2 regions of the Blautia massiliensis (ex Durand et al. 2017) genome follow, and region 1 is predicted to be linked to the other one. Evidence: riboswitches for the same ligand, from Rfam matches in the RefSeq annotation. Region 1 holds a riboswitch; the other holds the start of a gene.

Region 1 (3,430 bases):
CGCTTTCTTTATACAATCACAAATTTCTTCTTCACTGGCGGTATTCTGCAGATTCTCACCCCACATATGAAGATAGGTCAGGTTCTTATCTGTCAGTTCTCTCAGCATCTTCTTTTTCCGCGCTCTTCCCGCCACAGCCTGACAAAAGTGATATAGCTGTCACCATCACCAGGAACACCGGCAAAACTCTGTTCCGTTTTTTCTTTTTCATTAGGATCCTCCTTCTGAGCTTCCTTTGCATTTTTCTATTTTACAGTATCAAAATATCCAACGATCCCGATGTATCCATCCTTCTTTAAAGGCGACCACAATGTATGCAATTTCAGTTTATACATCTGGCGGACATTCTCCACCTTTGCTTTTATCTGCACAGAGATTTCTTTATTTTGTACAGATGTCTGATGTAATAAAACCTGAATATGCTGAACATCTTCTTCATTTACTCCGAATTCTTTGAACAGATTGAAATTCGGATTATTTCTCTGACATAATATCTGCTGTTTTCCGTTTGATATAATCATCTGACCGGAAATTGCATTGTAATCAATTGAGCTCCTGCCGCTGTTCGCTTTGAAGAAATCGATCTTTTCCTGCATGACCTTGACAACATTCTGTGAATAATTTAGGTTCGGTAAAGATCTGTCGCTGAGTATTTCATTTGAAAGTCTCTGTACTTCACGGTAATAGCTATTATCATCCATCTTTTTATCGAGCATTTTTGAAAGCTGAAGACTCAGTTCTTTCAGGCACTTAAGGAGAATGGGGTTAAATTGTCCACATTGCCCATCCAGGATCATCTGGATCGCTGTATCATGATCGAATGCTTTCTTATAACATCTTTCACTTGTAAGTGCATCATAAACATCGACAATCGACACCACCTGTGCGGAGATTGGTATTTCTTCTCCTTTCAGTCCATCCGGATAACCTTTTCCATCCCATCTTTCATGATGCCATCTGCAGATTTCCCATGAAACATGTACCAATGAATTGTCTTTTGGGAAATGCATATCCTGGATCATATCTGCCCCAAGTTCACTATGAGTTTTCATAATCCTGAATTCTTCATCGGTAAGTCTGCCGGGTTTGTTCAGGATTTCTTTCGGAATACGGATCTTGCCGATATCGTGAAGAGAAGATGCTGTTGTGATCAAGGAAATATCTGCCTCTGTCATAGGATAAGCATCTGTTATTTTTACCAGTTGTCTCAGCATCATTTCCGTTGCTGTTTTAATATGCAGGATATGTTCTCTACTCTCACTGTTACGTGATCCCAGCACATTACTCAGAATCCGGATCATGATATTATTATTTTCTTCTTTTTCGTAAACCTGATCATAAACCACATTGATCAGATGCTTTTGCTTCATATAGAGTCCCAGGGTATTCTGAACTCTTTTCTTTACAATCACAGAATCAAACGGTCGTGTGATATAATCCGTGATTCCCAGCTCATATGCTTTACGCATCGTATCAACAGCATCTTCCGAAGATATCATGATCACCGGAGTTTCATCCATACACTGACTTTGGTTCATCCATTTCAAAACTTCAAAACCATTCATCTGTGGCATATTGATATCTAAAAGCATCAGATTAGTTCCCGGATTTTCTCCCATAATCTGAATTGCCTGACTTCCATTTTCCGCTTCCAGGTAATTATAAGTTTCTCCGAGAATCTCCTTTAACATATCTCTGTTAAATTCTGAATCGTCTACAATCAGGATCTTTTGTCTTTTATCCATATTTTTTATTTCCTTTATCCAATGGGTTTATGATGTTCCAAGCACCTGGTCAAAGACAGAACGTCGTGTCGCATCACTTAATTCGACAGTCCCTTCTTTATTTCTTCAATCATCATCTCATATACTTCTGTTACTTTTTCCATTGCCTCCGATATCCCAGGCTGCGCTCCGGTTCTATCTCTCAAAAGTTCTGTTAACTCATTACTAACCTCATACAGACGGTCAAAAGAAAGATTCTGACAAATTCCTTTCAGTGTGTGTGCGCTGCGGAAAGCATCTTCATAATTTTTATTTTCCAATGCCTGTTTTAACTGTAGATAACTCTGGTCTTCAAGGAACTTTAATGTAAATTTCCGAATCAGTGCTTCGCTTCGAAGGCGTCCCAAGACATCTTTATAGTTTCCTCCAATAGCTTCATAGCATTCCTGTATTGTCATAATTTTGTCCTCCTCTATTTCACTGCTAATTTGTCACTGCCATATCAATTATCCAATGCGTCGTAAAACCCCTTGCTTCAGCTATGGGGATATAAGACGCATTGGATAACATCATAAAAAAAACACCGTCTCACAGACAGTGCACCTCATTTCATGCAACTGGCTGCCATTTTACAGGCCCTATAGCTTTGCGTCCCAGACTTTCATCTGGTTTGCCGATCATCCTTATTAAGCTTTTATACGTATCCTAAAAAATCGACTTTATTATACTACAGCGCTCTACTTTACACAAGAAAAAACATTACCGTTTTAACGCCTGAAGACACGAAAAAAGAAATTGCTCCAAAACAGAGAAAAATACTTTATCACCACGAAAAAAAATCCCCGCTGTCTGACTGAAATCAGACAACAGGGATTTTTTATCAGATCATCCGATCGCTGCGATCACTTCTACCTCGCAGAGAACGTTCTTTGGCAGTGTCTTGACTGCAACACAGGAACGTGCAGGTTTATTTACGAAATATTTGGCATATACTTCATTAAATGCCGCAAAATCGTTCATATCTGCAAGGAAGCATACTGTCTTGATCGCATTCTCATAGCTGGAACCGGCAGCTTCCAGAACTGCTCCGAGATTCTTCATAACACGGTCAGCCTGCTCCTCAATGGTTGTGCCAACTACCTCTCCAGTTGCCGGATCCACCGGGATCTGACCGGATGTGTAAAGTGTATCTCCATGGATGATAGCCTGGGAGTATGGTCCGATTGCTGCAGGTGCTTTGTCTGTATGTACTGTCTTCATAATAGAATTCCCCTTTCATGAACATTTCGGATACTTCTCTGGCGGAAATATCCATCAGGATCTTGCTCAGCTGTTTTTTATTCTAACTCACAGATCACCCCTGGTCAAGGTCCATATTCAGATAATTATAAACAATACCGGAAATATCCCGGATATGCGAAACTGCGTCCCCAGGTTTACAGTCTTCTGACATCACACAGAGGATATATGTAGTCTTTTCTCCATATACAATGGCGATATCATGCTGGTCCGTATCCGTTTCTCCAGTCTTATTTGCAATTTCCACGGACACAGATATCCCGCTGGGGATCTTAGTAGTAACCTGCTGGTTCAGAAGCAGGTTCAGCATAGCCTCCGAAGCTTCTTTCGATACACATTTTCCTTTATAAATCCGGGAAAGAAGCTCTGCGCAGTCTTTTACGGAAGTGGTGTTCCTGCCACCGAGG
Region 2 (3,430 bases), 650 kb from region 1:
TCTCACATTTCGGATTTATTTTTTTCAAAACAGACATTGTGGTGTCTGTAAGAAGAATAGAATATTCCTTTTCTTTGTCTATTTTCTTATCATTAACTGTTAAGTCCTTTAACGAAAATCCACTTTCCTTTTGATTAACGATTATTTTCATACCGGATGCAATTGGTAATTCGTATTTATTGGTTACGTAAAAATTCTCATCAGCATCAGCGAGATATTTTTCCACGAGTTCATAAACCTGTTTACCATTAATTTTTGCAAAATACAATGGTGTATCCGAACTCTTCGCTGTCATCATGCCAACCCGGCTGCTGGTGCATTCTCCTTTGTATATAGAAGAAGTGAAATAATAATATGGTGCCAGAGCCAGCTGTGCATCATTTTCTTCTCTAATCGTAGTTAAAATGGAAGATGCTGCATCACGGCCATTTCTATCGTTCAGTGAAATGGAATATGCATTTTCAAAATTCACCGTTGCTTTTTCTTCTGGATCTTTGCGATTCATTACACTGCGCAAAGTATCATAAGCCTGTGTTTCATCCATTTCCCCTGACAATAATCCGTGAACAGCCTCAAGACTTGCTTCAAATGATTTTTGAGCGGAGTATCGGATATAAAAAGCATTATTATTAATTTCCTCTTCCAGTCCAGACACATCCTTCATCATGGTTGGAACATCTGTATTCAATGAAATAACACCGCTTCCATCCGCAATCAGCTTTTGCCCCTCTTCTGAAATCATACAATCCAGCACATCCAGTGCAGTATCCAGTTTCTCCTGATCTTTTTCCAGTTTTTTGTTAAATGCAATGTTTAAGGACGGATGCATGTACACATAGGATTCATCCGATGTCTGTGAAAAGTAAGGAATACGGATCAGTTCCGCATCCATCTGTTTCTGCAGTTGCTGCATAATCGTCGGATGTCCATGAAACATTGCTGATTTTTCCTCGACAAACATCTGGGTTCCCGTATCGATGTCAATATTGACATCTTCTTTGCCAAAGTGCGAGTCCTTAAGAAACTGACTGGTTTCTGAAAAAATACGTTTCCATAATGTATCATCAAACTTTACTTCATCCGTTGCAGTTTCTGCACTATTTCGCCATTCAATGCCATCCAGACTTGTAAACTCACCGATTGCCGCCGCCTGGATGATTTCATTATTAGACCAGTCTTCACCAAGATCCATGGAATACGGTTTTATGCCATTATCATAAAACTGCTGACAAGCCTGTACATATTCCTCATAATTTTCCGGAATCTTAATTCCATACTGATCAAACAGTGTTTTGTTGGCAATGATCGTCTGCGGAATACCACAGATTGGCAGCCACTGGATTTCATCCTCCGCATTCTTATAATATTGCAACGCATAAGAATAATACTTAGAAACAACATCATAAGAAGCAAAATCCATAAGATAAGGCTGTAAGTCCTGTGCATCTGTTCCAGAAAATCGACGTACTGTTATGATATCCGGTAATTCATCATGTTCTCTAAAATAACTGTATAAATCGGTATCATTGTTACCAATAATAAATTCAATATCCTGATCAGGAAACTGTTCATGAATATAGGGTGCAATATTTTTCATCAAACGATTATCCCACAGATAAACGGTAAGATGATCATCGTTTTTAGATACTTCTTTCTTTGACTGTCCACATCCAGACAAGACAGCAGTTGCTACAAGTACACTTGACACCACTGCTATCAGACAACGTTTTGCCTTTTTCATACTTTTATTTTCCTCATTCTTTTCTGATAAAATCATTATTGTTACGTCTATGAAATAACACCGTAAAAAACACTGTCAAACAGACAGTGCACGTCATTTCATACAACTGGCTGCCATTTTAAAGACCCTGTAGCTTTGCGTCCCAGACTTTCATCTGGTTTGCCGATTTCCTTAATTATAGCTTTAATCTTATGCAAAAAACCGATTTTATTATACTTTAACGTTCTACTATGCACAAGAAAAAAATTACCGTTTTAACGTTCAAAAACAAAAAAGAACAGCCGATACATATACTCGAACTGTTCTCCTACTTCCGAAGTCCACGCAGCATTGACATTACTGTTTCCTGCTCATTTGTACTCAGATTGTTCCATATCCCCAGAACTTCTTTCTGTTTTTCTGTCAGATTCTCTGAATTACATTCCTGAAAAAACTGCGATAATGTCACGGCAGGAGTTTCTCTTTTGCCTAAAAATCAAAGCCACCGCTTCAAAAGCACGGGAAAATGTATCTGCGTTACGATGGCTTTTTTTCTTTGCCGTCGTGCGACAGAATGAAGTTATATTCTTTACTTATATACTATATGGAAAATTTGTAGATTTTATAAAGATTTGAAAAAATAATGAGCGATACCGTAGTATCGCCCTCTAATTTCTTAATATGGAATTTTAATTATTACCTGCGCACCACCAGTCTTTTTAGAATTGCTTAAAATAAGTTGCCCGTCATGTTGTTTGATAATGCTGTTTGTGATATAAAGTCCCATACCAAAGTGCATATTAGAAGTTCTGCTTTTATCGCCCATAAAAAATTGTTCTTGTGCATGGTGTATAGCTTCTGATGTGAAGCCGGTTCCCTCGTCTGTTATGGATATGTGTAAAAAATGGTCTACCTTTTGTGTTGTTACATAAATTGTTCCCAGTGGTGGAGAATAGTCTACGGCGTTGCTTATCACATTCATAATTGCCCGTTCTAACAGAAGTTTATCCGTTTTGAATATACCCAAGTCAACTTCCTTTTCCATGTGCAGACAAATTCCTTTTGCAAGACATAAAGAGTTTGCCTGTGCTTCAATCTGTCCCATGTAACCAGAAATATCAATTTCTTCCAAATGAAGCTGATACCCGGCAACAGTCCGGGAAATATCAATCAGCGTCTTAATATAAATGCTTATTTGACTGGAGCTTTCAGTGATATAATCTGCATATAGACGTTGTTCGTCATCAAGTTCCGTTTCATTTATCAAATCAATATTTCCTTGAATAACTGTCAAAGGTGTTTTCAAATCGTGGGCTAATGCTGCAATCTGTTCTCTCTGTAATTGTTCTGCGTGCCATTGCTTCTCTAAAGACATTTTCAGATCATCCCGCATTTTAGAGAAAGAAAGCAGAACATCTTCAAATTCTTTAATATTAGAATGGCCTATTTCAAAATCAAGATTTTGTGATGAAATTTCTTCGGTCGCGTTCATAATAGGCACTAATTGTTTTTGTAGACGCCTTGAAAAACGAATGGTTAATAGTATACATACAAACACGCAATTCAGAGCAATTAGAGAGTAAAGTATTATTTCCGGTGAAGGAAAATATTTGTTCAACCATGGGTTTATAAAGCGTGAACCAATATAGTATTGTAAAACAATCAATTCCTTATCCCTTGTAATCAACAGAAACTGCTTTCCGTTATTTG

What was found. A riboswitch is a leader RNA that binds a small molecule or an ion and turns the genes downstream of it on or off. The one in region 1 is predicted to bind cyclic di-GMP.
Region 2: it holds a riboswitch for cyclic di-GMP, as region 1 does, so the genes downstream of both, V9W66_RS18855 (ABC transporter substrate-binding protein) here and V9W66_RS02915 (Hpt domain-containing protein) in region 1, are expected to answer to the same signal.

The regions. Positions count from the first base shown of each region.
Region 1 is NZ_CP146725.1:559,462-562,891, forward strand. Features, by position in the region: gene V9W66_RS02900 (hypothetical protein) at 1-108, opposite strand, end outside; gene V9W66_RS02905 (hypothetical protein) at 86-211, opposite strand; gene V9W66_RS02910 (response regulator) at 246-1,745, opposite strand; gene V9W66_RS02915 (Hpt domain-containing protein) at 1,823-2,182, opposite strand; cyclic di-GMP riboswitch class I at 2,334-2,409, opposite strand; gene V9W66_RS02920 (RidA family protein) at 2,610-2,984, opposite strand; gene V9W66_RS02925 (serine hydrolase) at 3,079-3,430, opposite strand, start outside.
Region 2 is NZ_CP146725.1:3,986,746-3,990,175, reverse strand. Features, by position in the region: gene V9W66_RS18855 (ABC transporter substrate-binding protein) at 1-1,741, opposite strand, end outside; cyclic di-GMP riboswitch class I at 1,840-1,915, opposite strand; gene V9W66_RS18850 (sensor histidine kinase) at 2,397-3,430, opposite strand, start outside.